3 regions of the Neobacillus sp. DFD-2R genome follow, and region 1 is predicted to be linked to each of the others. Evidence: predicted binding sites of a transcription regulator. Region 1 holds the regulator's gene; each other region holds the start of a gene.
What was found. The regulator CtsR, encoded in region 1, represses protease genes until heat stress. The targets are predictions, from matches to a motif close to ATGGTCAATAAAGGTCAAACA.

Region 1 (4,406 bases):
AAGTCAGACCGTAAGGACTGGTGGAGCGCTTAGAAGTGAGAATGCCGGTATGAGTAGCGAAAGATGAGTGAGAATCTCATCCACCGAATGCCTAAGGTTTCCTGAGGAAGGCTCGTCCGCTCAGGGTTAGTCGGGACCTAAGCCGAGGCCGAAAGGCGTAGGCGATGGACAACAGGTTGATATTCCTGTACCACCTCTTTATCGTTTGAGCAACGGGGGGACGCAGGAGGATAGGGTAAGCGCGCTGTTGGATATGCGCGTCTAAGCAGTTAGGCTGCAAGCGAGGCAAATCCCGCTTGCGTTAGGCTCGAGCTGTGACAGCGAGGGAAATTTAGTACCGAAGTTCCTGATTCCACACTGCCAAGAAAAGCCTCTAGCGAGATAAAAGGTGCCCGTACCGCAAACCGACACAGGTAGGCGAGGAGAGAATCCTAAGGTGAGCGAGAGAACTCTCGTTAAGGAACTCGGCAAAATGACCCCGTAACTTCGGGAGAAGGGGTGCTCTTTGGGGTGAATAGCCTCGAAGAGCCGCAGTGAATAGGCCCAGGCGACTGTTTAGCAAAAACACAGGTCTCTGCGAAGCCGCAAGGCGAAGTATAGGGGCTGACGCCTGCCCGGTGCTGGAAGGTTAAGAGGAGGGGTTAGCCTTAAAAGCGAAGCTCTGAATCGAAGCCCCAGTAAACGGCGGCCGTAACTATAACGGTCCTAAGGTAGCGAAATTCCTTGTCGGGTAAGTTCCGACCCGCACGAAAGGCGTAACGATCTGGGCACTGTCTCAACGAGAGACTCGGTGAAATTATAGTACCTGTGAAGATGCAGGTTACCCGCGACAGGACGGAAAGACCCCGTGGAGCTTTACTGTAGCCTGATATTGAATTTTGGTACAGCTTGTACAGGATAGGTAGGAGCCGTAGAAGCTGGAGCGCTAGCTTCGGTGGAGGCGTCGGTGGGATACTACCCTGGCTGTATTGAAATTCTAACCCGCACCCCTCATCGGGGTGGGAGACAGTGTCAGGTGGGCAGTTTGACTGGGGCGGTCGCCTCCTAAAGAGTAACGGAGGCGCCCAAAGGTTCCCTCAGAATGGTTGGAAATCATTCGTAGAGTGTAAAGGCACAAGGGAGCTTGACTGCGAGACCTACAAGTCGAGCAGGGACGAAAGTCGGGCTTAGTGATCCGGTGGTTCCGCATGGAAGGGCCATCGCTCAACGGATAAAAGCTACCCCGGGGATAACAGGCTTATCTCCCCCAAGAGTCCACATCGACGGGGAGGTTTGGCACCTCGATGTCGGCTCATCGCATCCTGGGGCTGTAGTCGGTCCCAAGGGTTGGGCTGTTCGCCCATTAAAGCGGTACGCGAGCTGGGTTCAGAACGTCGTGAGACAGTTCGGTCCCTATCCGTCGTGGGCGCAGGAAATTTGAGAGGAGCTGTCCTTAGTACGAGAGGACCGGGATGGACGCACCGCTGGTGTACCAGTTGTCTTGCCAAAGGCATCGCTGGGTAGCTATGTGCGGACGGGATAAGTGCTGAAAGCATCTAAGCATGAAGCCCCCCTCAAGATGAGATTTCCCATAGCGTCAAGCTAGTAAGAACCCTGAAAGATGATCAGGTTGATAGGTCAGAGGTGGAAGCGCGGTGACGTGTGGAGCTGACTGATACTAATCGTTCGAGGACTTAACCAAGTCATATATATATGAACAAGGTGAACTCGTTTTTACCAAACTTCTTCTGCATTATCCAGTTTTGAGGGAATGAAACCTCAAAGAAAATAGCCTGGCAGCAATGGCGAGAAGGTCACACCCGTTCCCATACCGAACACGGAAGTTAAGCTTCTCAGCGCCGATGGTAGTTGGGACTTTGTCCCTGTGAGAGTAGGACGTTGCCAGGCAAGAATAAAGGATAACCCGATATGGGGTTGTCCTTTTTTGTCGTTTAGGAAACTATAAAATAATTGCAAATCTAATAGTTAAAGTAAAAAATGTTAAAAATCGTACAAAATTTTCACATCGCTTACCCCATTCAACAAAACAAAAGAAACCAACAAAAATTCTACCTAACTAAACAAACCCCCAATAAATAAAAACTTCCACGTTTCACAACCGCGAGATTTGGAGAAAATCATTAGTATAGAATCGTTGCAACTGCATAAAATTTTCAGTATAATTTATGTCAAATATAGTCAAAGTCAGATAGGGGGTGGGAAGATGAGAAACATCTCCGATATTATTGAGAATTATTTAAAACAAGTTTTAGAAATGAGTGAGCAGGACCTTGTTGAAATTAAACGAAGTGAAATTGCTGATAAATTTCAATGTGTTCCCTCGCAAATTAATTATGTAATTAATACACGATTTACGATTGAAAGAGGATATATTGTAGAAAGTAAACGAGGCGGCGGGGGCTATATTCGGATTATGAAGGTTCAATCGCATGATTTAGCCCATTTAATTGACCATTTGCTGTCACTTTTTCAAAGCAGAATAAGTCAGACAAGTGCAGAAGATGTCATCGTTAGATTAGTTCAAGAGGAAATAATAACAAAGAGGGAAGCGAAAATAATGCTTAGCGTTATTGATCGCTCTGTTTTATACATTGATCTTCCGTACCGCGATGAATTACGGGCAAGAATGCTTAAAGCAATGTTAACTACTTTAAAATATAAATAAATTATGCACGCCGGAGAGGTGAAAAAAATGATTTGCCAAGAATGTAATCAAAGGCCTGCAGCACTGCATTTTACAAAAATCATTAACGGCGAAAAGACAGAAGTACATCTTTGTGAAAAGTGTGCTCAGGAAAAAGGAGATATGTTTATCTTCAGTGGAGGTTCCGGTTTCGCTTTTAATAATCTACTAGCAGGCTTACTAAATCTTGATCCATCCATTCAAAAACAAAATGAAAATCCATTCCATCAAGAAGAGATTCTTCAATGTAATCAATGTTCTATGACATTTCCACAGTTTGTTAAGGTAGGCCGCTTCGGCTGTGCTCATTGTTATGACACATTTAAGGAACAGCTTAAACCGGTGTTAGGTCGTCTTCATAGTGGAAATTGGTCACATAATGGTAAAATACCGAAGAGAATTGGCGGAGGCATTCATCTTCGAAAACAGATTGAAGACCTGAAAAATGAACTGAAGGAATCAATCTCACATGAAGAGTTTGAAAAGGCAGCTGAGATTCGGGATGAAATTCGCACATTAGAAAAGAAATTAACGGGTAGCCATGGAGAGGAGGGAGAATAACGTGTCGCTTGAACGTTTTCTTAATCAAGCTGTCAGCTCATGGATGAGCGCAGAAGGACCTGATTCAGATATTGTCCTAAGTTCCCGAATCCGTTTAGCCCGAAACTTTGAGGACTATAAATTTCCAACACTCTTTACGCATGAAGAAGCAAAAAAAATCATTTTAACAATGGAAGAAATTTTAAGCCGTTCTGGTTTTAAAAAGTTTGGGCAAATGGAATTATTGAAAATAGGTGAAATGCAGCCACTTCAGAAAAGGGTATTAGTTGAAAAACATTTAATTAGTCCCCATTTAGCTGAAGATTCTCCATATGGAGCTGTCTTAGTAACTGAAAATGAAGAAGTTAGTATTATGATTAATGAAGAGGACCATATACGGATTCAATGCCTATTCCCCGGATTACAATTATCGGAAGCATTGGATACAGCCAATGAAATAGATGATTGGCTTGAAAATCATATACAGTACGCATTTGATGAGAAATACGGCTATCTTACCAGCTGTCCGACGAATGTAGGAACAGGTCTTCGGGCTTCCGTTATGATGCACTTGCCGGGATTGATTTTAACACAGCAAATTAATCGGATTATACCCGCAATTAATCAATTAGGGCTGGTTGTTAGAGGAATTTACGGGGAAGGCAGCGAAGCTTTAGGTAATATCTTTCAAATTTCCAACCAAATCACCCTTGGTAAATCGGAAGAGGATATTGGACGTGATCTGAAGGGAGTTGTTAGCCAGCTAATTTCACAGGAAAGGTCCTCACGTGAAGCATTACGGAAAACTTCTAACATACAATTAGAAGACAGAGTGTACCGATCATATGGAGTATTAACAAATAGCAGAATTATTGAAACTAAAGAAGCAGCAAGATGTCTATCTGATGTTCAGCTTGGAATTGATATGGGCTTTATTAACAATATGCCCAAAAATATATTAAATGAATTAATGATTCTGACACAGCCCGGTTTTCTCCAGCAATATGCAGGCGGCCCGCTAAGGCCAAATGAAAGAGATATCAGAAGGGCTGCATTAATTAGAGAACGACTAAAAATGGAATAAGAAAATGGTGAGGAGGAAGAGAATATGATGTTCGGTCGTTTTACTGAAAGAGCACAAAAGGTTTTAGCTTTAGCACAAGAGGAAGCAATCCGTCTAGGT
Region 2 (4,406 bases), 1.1 Mb from region 1:
ATATATTTTATCTTAACTCTTTTTCCATAAGTCAAGGTCTGCCTATATTCCCGAGGAAATTTTATACTGCAAAAATATTTTATTTGTAAGCGTTTTCTATTTTCTTATCAATTTTATTACTATTTTCAAAATAATTAACCAAATTGTCAAATAAAAGCCTTTACGAAATTGGAAAAGTAGTGCAAACTGTTATTTAACTGGATTTTATTTATAGTTTGTCAGGTAAAGGAGAGAGACTAATGAAGAAAGCAGAAGTGGGGAATATCATCGAATTCCGTGGTGGCTTACAAGGGATTGTGGAGAAAGTAAATGAAAATTCTGTAATAGTCGACCTAACATTTATGGATAATTACCGTGACTTAGAATTGGATCAGCGTACAGTAGTTAATCATAAAAACTATAAGATTGTAAAAGAAAGCGCTTATTAAATTAATAGAATGACTGAAAAGGCAGTCCGGGGCTGCCTTTTCTTTTTTGATTTTTTCAGAATTATTATTATTCTTTCCCTGCTTCTTTAGAGATTTGCTTTAAAGATTTTACTTTTCCATGTGGATTTTGATCCTGTTTCCGAACAGTCCATTCCCGTTCTTGTTCACTTTTTGATTTGCTCATAAGATTCACTCCCTTCATTTTTTTATTTTTTTCAAAATTTCTTTTTTTATCATAGAATTCTAATGAAATCTTGGATGAAATCATTTCCTTTCCCCATTTTTTTTTGCTAAAATAAATTTTATTGTTAGGAAAGGGGCTTGTCATAATGAAGAAACGTCCCATTGACTTTCGTCTAATTTTTGGATTGGTCATTGCTCATTTTCTTTTATTTTTTTCATTTCAGGATAAAACAATATTTTGGTATATTTTTTCCGCATCATTGCTTGTGTTAATTACATACGCAATGCTTCAAGTAGAGGTTGATGACGAGGCGCCATTTTTTAATTATATATTCCTTGGAACAATGTTCGGACTGCTTCTATATATTATTTTTTGGCTTGGTTATCATGCCATTGGGATACTTCATCTTCCATTTATCAATAGTATTAGCAGACTTTATCGCTGGTTTGCACCAACGATTTTCTGGCAGTACCTAGCACTTGTACTGGTTGCGGCACCGGGAGAAGAGCTTTTTTGGAGGGGATTTATACAAAAAAGGCTATTATCATACTTTGGACCAATTAAAAGTATTTTGATTGCTTCTCTTCTATACGCATCTGTTCATATCTATCCCGGCTCCTTTATCTTAATTTTTGCCACCTTTATTTCCGGCATTTTCTGGGGATTCGTCTATTTTTGGAAAAAAAGCATGCCCTTGGTCATTGTTTCTCATTTAGTTTTTGACATCATGATTTTTATCATTTTACCTTTGAAATAGAAAAAGCGTCTGATGAGATCAGCGCTTTTTTTATTTTGGGAGATCAAGCTATTTCTCTTCAATCTGTGCTAATGGCTTCATCCAAAGTAAAACAAAAAAAATAAGGCTGACATATCCAAACAGCGGATAAAGATAGGAAAGGAGCTTCCCATAGTCAACAAGACTTATGATATAGGAAACACCAAATATGGCGGAAATCGAGACGATAGTTGGTACTAATAGATATTGTTTCAACTGACGTTCAAGGCCGAAGACGTTACCTATCACCGAAGTAAAAATTTCACCATAAATAACAAGAACAAAGATCCAATAGAAAAACGGAGCGAATTTCTTCATTATGATTGCCATCGGAATTTCATATTGTTCAAGGTCAGGAAGCATAATCAAGGTAAAATGACTTGCTAAAAGGATAACCGTCAATGCAGCACCGCCAATTCTTCCTCCCCACTTAATTGTCCAGTCATCTTTAATTTCGGTTGCAATTGGCACCAATACTGCTTGTGCCAGTGCCAGATTAAAGGCAGTATACGAAAATGGAGCCAACACACTTTTCCATCCATCATCTGCGTGCGGAACAAACAGTAGCTGATTCACAAAATGGGGCATTCGAACTGAAAAAACCATTAACATCAAGCTAAAGGTAATCATTAACGGGACAACAAATGTATTTACTGCAAAAAGCCCTTTTATACCAATGAGCATTACAATAATTGAAAGGAAAATAGTCAGAAAAACGCCAATATCTTTTGGCAGTCCAAGCTGTTCTTCAAATACAGCACCTGCACCTGCAAGCATAACTGCACTTACTCCTAGCAACATAAATAACATAATTATATTTATTCCCTTACCCGCCCATTTTCCAAATAAGTATTCATTAAATTCTTGATATGATTCTGCTTTAATGTGAGCAGCTATTCTCATTAATTTTGAACCTAGAAACACAAGGAGGTAGCCGCTCAATAAAATACTAATAAAGCCAAACAAACCAAACCGCGAAAAAAATTCTACGATTTCCTTTCCGGTGGCAAATCCCGCACCGACAACTGTCCCAACGTAGACGGCCGCAATTTGGAAAGCTGCTGTCCAATTCTTTTTCACTTCATCTCCCCCTCATCCTCACTATATGAGTGAAAGGACAAACAAAGACGAGCTTTTTTTCAATGAGTGGTATAAATTACTAGTGCAAAAATCTTGAAAGTCAAAAATGGTCAGAGTATACTGTTCTCACGAAGGTCAAATATAGTCAAAGTCAATAAACTTTCAATCATGATTAAATTAGGAGGTTTTATTTATGCTTTGTCATTTATGCAATAATAACCAAGCAAATATCCAATTAAGGCTAATGATAAATGGACAGCACAAAGAATTGAAACTATGTCAAGAATGCTATGCTAAGGAAAAAAATTCACTTGGTGTAAGTATGGGACCGAATAGTTTTCCAGGTTTTCCTTTTGAAGATTTTTTTATTCCTAATAATACGCCGGGAAATCAACATAGTAAGGGCATGCCAGCTTCACAAATAAATGGAAAGTCCTCACATGTCGCCGGCTTATTAGATCAAGTGGGCCGAAATTTGACGCAAATGGCAAAAGCAGGATTAATTGATCCGGTTATCGGTCGTGATGAGGAAATTAAGCGTGTGATCGAAATTTTAAATCGTAGAAACAAAAATAATCCGGTTTTAATTGGGGAACCGGGTGTTGGTAAAACAGCGATCGCTGAAGGTTTGGCAATGATGATAGTGGAAGGTCAAGTTCCTGTAAAATTACGAAATAAAGAGGTTTACCTTCTTGATGTGGCATCACTTGTTGCCAATACAGGAATTCGCGGTCAATTTGAGGAAAGAATGAAACAACTTATTACTGAATTGCAGGAACGCAAGAATATCATTCTATTTATCGACGAAATTCATCTTTTAGTCGGGGCCGGCTCAGCAGAAGGATCGATGGATGCAGGAAATATTTTGAAGCCTGCATTAGCACGGGGAGAACTACAGCTCGTTGGGGCAACAACTTTGAAGGAATACCGGCAAATTGAAAAAGATTCGGCATTAGAACGCCGCTTCCAACCCGTTCATGTTCTTGAACCAACGCCGGAAGCAGCTATCGAAATTTTGAAGGGGATTCAGAAAAAATATGAAGAATACCATGAAGTAAGGTACTCTGAAGATGCGATTCAAGCGTGTGTACAACTTTCTCATCGGTATATTCCAGACCGTTTCTTACCTGATAAGGCAATTGATTTATTAGACGAGTCAGGATCAAAATTAAATTTAACTTCGGATGGCAAAAGCACTGAACAAATTGAGAATAGGTTAAAAGAGATTATCATGGAAAAAGAAGCTGCTCTTAAAAATGAAAATTATGAGCTGGCTGCATCTCTCCGCGATGAGGAAACTAAGCTAGAAAAGTCTTTAATAACAGTTTCAAATTCAGAAAAAACTATTGTTGAAGTATTCCATATCCAAGAAATCATTGAACAAAAAACAGGTATTCCAGTTGGAAAACTTCAAGAAGATGAACAGCTTAGAATGAAACTTCTTGAAGAGAATCTTAATAAAAAAGTGATAGGTCAGGAAAACGCGGTCAAAAAAGTAGCCAAGGCTATTAGAAGAAGCAGGGCTGGCTTAAAATCAAAAAACCGTCCGATTGGGTCTTTCTTATTCGTAGGGCCAACCGGTGTTGGGAAAACAGAGCTGACAAAAACCCTTGCCGAAGAATTATTCGGTTTTAAAGATTCATTGGTACGCTTAGATATGAGTGAATATATGGAAAAACACAGTGTTTCCAAATTAATCGGTTCACCACCCGGCTATGTAGGACACGATGAAGCAGGACAGCTTACTGAAAAAGTACGTAGGAACCCCTACAGTATTATTTTATTAGATGAAATTGAAAAAGCACATCCGGATGTGCAACATATGTTTTTACAAATTCTCGAAGATGGGCGTCTTACAGATAGCCAAGGTAGAACCGTAAGCTTTAAGGATACGGTCATCATTATGACAAGTAATGCGGGAGCCCACCATAAAACAGTT
Region 3 (4,406 bases), 950 kb from region 1:
CTCCATGATGCACTTCAAATCTTTCTTTTAAGCCCCTTAATATGGAAATCGTGTCTTCGACATTCGGCTCTTGTACAAGCACTTGTTGAAATCTTCGTTCAAGCGCCGGGTCTTTTTCAATATATTTACGATGTTCATCAAGCGTTGTCGCACCGATACAATGCAGTTCGCCGCGTGCAAGCATCGGTTTTAACATATTGCCTGCATCCATCGCCCCATCCGTTTTACCTGCACCTACGATAGTATGAAGCTCATCGATAAACAGTAAAATTTTACCTTCACTTTTTTTCACTTCATTTAAAACAGCTTTTAATCTTTCTTCAAACTCTCCTCTGAATTTTGCTCCGGCAATTAACGCACTCATGTCCAAAGAGAAAATGCTTTTATCTTTCAGTCCTTCCGGTACATCTTTTCTAACAATTCTTTGAGCAAGCCCTTCTACAATAGCTGTTTTCCCTACACCGGGTTCACCGATTAGGACAGGATTATTTTTTGTCTTTCTGGACAAAATCCGAATAACATGTCGGATCTCTGCGTCCCTCCCAATTACCGGATCCATTTTTCCTGCTTTTACTTCTGCTATAAGATCCCTACCGTATTTTTTAAGTGCCTCATAAACAGCCTCAGGATTTTGTGAAGTCACTCTCTGGTTCCCCCTTATTTCCTTGATAGCTTGCATTATGTTCTCAGGTGTCTTTCTATATGTTTTTAAAATCTTGTTCATCTCAGATTCATTTGAATAGGCTGAAGCTAAAAGAACATGTTCAACTGATAAAAATTCATCGGAAAACTTTGATGCAAATTCTTCTGCACCTACTAAAAGCCTTTGGAGCTTCGGTGTTATGTACAATTTTCCATACTGGGCGCCGCTTCCCGTTACTTGAGGCTTTTTTGTCATTCCATCCTGATATGTTTTTTCGATGATTGAGGCAGGTAATCCTGCTCTTTCTAAAATAGCACCAATTAAGCTATCATCTTGATCCAAAAGTGCTAAAATTAAATGGGATTCATCAACCTCTTGATGATTATTTTTAACTGCTAATGATTGTGCTTCCATCATTCCTTGTTGTAATCGTTCTGTCATTCGGTTTAAGTCCACTTTACCTCACTCCTTTTTGACCTTTTTTGACCTATTACTACTATTATAAACGATTCCTTGTTTTTGGTACAAATATAAAAAGCCATCCCATCCGGATGACTTTTTCTCTTCCATTGTTTAAGGTTTCCGCTGATAAGTCCATTTACGGTTATGATTTGAAGTCTCAGGAAATGCGTCACCGGCTTTAAGTTTAATCTTTTGTGGGTTTTTCACACCATCCCCTGTTTCACCAATTTCAATATATATACCATTATTCGGTGCCTTTTGTCCTGAAGTAAACTGACGATTTTGTCCCATTCCTATCCCTCCTTTTCATGTACCTTTTTATTATTTCCTTTTCAAGGTCAGTCATTAACGGAATATCCTGCAAATTATCACCTTATTCGACATTATTTCCCAAGCAATAAGATATAAATGTTTTTATTTTTTGACGATTGTATGAATTTATTCCACATTTATTGATAAATATTCTTCGTTAACAATATAATTACAGTAATATCTTGTAAATTATTGTTGACCGTCATTTATTTTAAAAAATCAAATTAGCGATTGATTTCGCCCCTTTAAAGGTGGTTATTAGCATGGAGTCAGTAGAGGAAATCCCCGTAGCGTTGACTCATCTATTTGATACAGTAAATCATATTAAGAAAATTGAAAAAGGCACTTTTCTTTTTCAAGAAGGGTCCATTGCAGATGAATTGTATATCGTCAAAAGCGGAATCCTTCAAATTAGTAAAATTATTCCTGATGGAAGAGAACTAACTCTACGAATGTGTTCTAGAGGAGATTTTCTTGGTGAATTAAATATATTTTCCCCGTCAAAGCGATATTTATTAACTGCACGTGTAGTTGAAAGTGGAGAAGTTGCTGTTATTATGAAGGATGTACTGGAAGAAAAGCTATCACAAAATCTTTCACTTTCACTGGAATTCATGAAATGGATGAGCCAGCAATATCGTAAAACTCAAGCAAAGTTTCGCGATTTAGTTCTTCATGGAAAAAAAGGGGCTCTTTATTCCACCTTAATAAGATTCACTAACAGCTTTGGAATAAAAACCAATCACGGGATATTGATCGAATTACCATTAACGAATCAAGAATTAGCCAACTTTTGCGGCACATCTCGGGAAGTAGTCAACCGTCTACTTAGCGATTTACGTAAAGCTGACATCATTTCCATTGATAAAGGCTCCATTACCATTCATGATCTTGATTATTTAAAAAGAGAAATTGATTGTGAAGACTGTCCTACAGAAATTTGTAAGATAGATTAAAAAATAAAAAAATCGGTCGTCTCGGTGACCGATTTTTTTATTTAGGCTATTTTCGCATAGATTGTTGTTTTTCGTATAAGTTTATCAACCCGTATAATTAGAAGCTTCGTGGCATCTTTTCGTAAGAACATTTGCGAAAATTGCCTAGAAACTTAGTAAATGAACTTTATTAAGTTTCAAAAGCAACAAAGTTTACGAAAAGAGCCTTTATTTAAGAATGATTACTTGTAATGCCATAACGACAAAGAAGATTGCAGAATTGACAATTTCAAATATTCCAATTTGTTTAGGAGATATCGGCTTTCCGTAAAAAATAATGGCTCTCACTAAACTAGGAAGATATGCACAAGCTACAATCCAATAACCAAGGGTAAACCAAACAACCAATAAGAACAAATGATAAACCCAGGAAATCCATTTGTATTGGACATTCTTTTTTTCCCTAATCATTGTTTTCACGTAAAACGTACAGCCTAAAAAGAATAAAACAGATGTAAAAAAAATTAAGATTGATTCAATGGTAATTGTCCCAACACTTAAGTAACTACTAGCTAATCCAACGATTGAAAAAGCAAAAATCGCACTAAAATCATTCATAAGTGCACGGTCTTGATTTTTTGAAGTATAAAACGCATTGATGATAAAAAAAGGAATCATTAAAAGACCAAAGTAAACCAAGGATGGTCTTTCAAATAGTGGGAATAGTAATAACAATAATGCAGGTATTATATAGATTAAAGTCCATTTAGTATAAAAAGGGACTTTTTTTCTTTTGAATAATAGGAGCATTGGATAAGTTGCCAAATACAATAACAGCCAGCCAATAAAAAATGGGATATCCTGCCATAAAAAGCCCCCATTAATTACCCCTAGCCAAAAAGGGATTATGGTCATTGCCCATGCACCGTGTTGTTTCGGTAGAAATAACTTCATCACCTTCACTCCTTTATCTTGCCTACTTTTAATATAAGTTAGCGACACAGAAAAAAAAGTGAAACATATCACATGTTAAGAAAATAAAAAAGAAGGACTATGCCTTCTTTTCCCCTTATATGAACAAACATAATCCCCACTTTTTATTCTAACGAACGTGAGTATTTTTGCAGTGACAAATGTAACTAATTAGACAATTTTCTTAACATTTCGAATTAATATTTTGAACATTTATTTTTTATTTCTTGGGTTACGCGAAGAATTCCCTTCTCATCATGAATGGGGAAGAAGGGAAGATTCGTTTGTTCTTTAAGTAATCCCTTTATTTCATCTTCCCAATACATAATTACCTTAACATTGTTCAACTTTGTTACTAGTGAAAGGTCATTACTATTTCTTAACAACAAGAGCTTCGGGTAATTTTCCAACTTAAAACCTTCAATTAATATAACATCCGGTTGAAAAAACTCCATAATCATTATTTGTTCTTTTAGATTCCATTCAGAGTGTTCAGCTTGTAAAATCAGCCTCCCACCACCTTCAACTAATGATGCATTTGCTCCTGCTGTTAGATGTTTTACTGAATCCTTTTGCTGAAAAACTTCAGGTTTGCCACCGTGTCCATGGTGTTTTATAGTAACTGATTTTAATCCGTGTTCTTTTAATAGTTGGATAATCTTTGTAATTACTGTTGTCTTCCCACTATCTTGAAAACCAACCACCTGAAATATGACTGGTTTTACCAAGGCCACTCACAGCCAACTTGATCATCTAGCAGGAGGACATCAACCTCGTTACCCGCTTCAAAGCCCCTGGTACCGCCCGGAAGAATCGTTAAAGAATTAGCTCCTGCAAGACTCATAATAATATTTGATTTATCGAGACCACTAGGGGATGTTATTAGTCTGCCTCCCTCAACTGAAACTGAACTCCTGACGAATCGTGTAAAAGGATTCGCTTTTAGGAAATCTACCCCAAGTTGGGCTTTTTCTTTTCGCAAATGTGGTTTTTCGCTAAAAAGCATTTTCCGAATAATCGGACGTGCAAACAGTTCAAAGCCAACATAACAAGCCGAAGGGTTTCCAGATAAACCAAATAAG

Region 2: AC3ANV_RS21315 (ATP-dependent Clp protease ATP-binding subunit) is a predicted target of CtsR. The motif match lies at 2,599-2,619, and genes of this name have one in related genera.
Region 3: clpB (ATP-dependent chaperone ClpB) is a predicted target of CtsR. The motif match lies at 1,113-1,133, and genes of this name have one in related genera.

The regions. Positions count from the first base shown of each region.
Region 1 covers NZ_CM173228.1:5,362,667-5,367,072, reverse strand. The annotation lists rRNA gene AC3ANV_RS26985 (23S ribosomal RNA) at 1-1,681, shown strand, start outside; rRNA gene rrf (5S ribosomal RNA) at 1,772-1,887, shown strand; gene AC3ANV_RS26975 (CtsR family transcriptional regulator) at 2,204-2,665, shown strand; gene mcsA (protein-arginine kinase activator protein McsA) at 2,693-3,244, shown strand; gene mcsB (protein-arginine kinase McsB) at 3,246-4,307, shown strand; gene clpC (ATP-dependent protease ATP-binding subunit ClpC) at 4,332-4,406, shown strand, end outside.
Region 2 covers NZ_CM173228.1:4,255,874-4,260,279, forward strand. The annotation lists gene AC3ANV_RS21295 (YkvS family protein) at 240-428, shown strand; gene AC3ANV_RS21300 (DUF6254 family protein) at 496-612, opposite strand; gene AC3ANV_RS21305 (CPBP family intramembrane glutamic endopeptidase) at 758-1,369, shown strand; gene AC3ANV_RS21310 (YkvI family membrane protein) at 1,418-2,467, opposite strand; gene AC3ANV_RS21315 (ATP-dependent Clp protease ATP-binding subunit) at 2,661-4,406, shown strand, end outside.
Region 3 covers NZ_CM173228.1:4,408,590-4,412,995, forward strand. The annotation lists gene clpB (ATP-dependent chaperone ClpB) at 1-1,099, opposite strand, end outside; gene AC3ANV_RS22055 (YjzC family protein) at 1,217-1,396, opposite strand; gene AC3ANV_RS22060 (Crp/Fnr family transcriptional regulator) at 1,681-2,373, shown strand; gene AC3ANV_RS22065 (YwiC-like family protein) at 2,581-3,306, opposite strand; gene mobB (molybdopterin-guanine dinucleotide biosynthesis protein B) at 3,522-4,058, opposite strand; gene AC3ANV_RS22075 (molybdopterin molybdotransferase MoeA) at 4,046-4,406, opposite strand, start outside.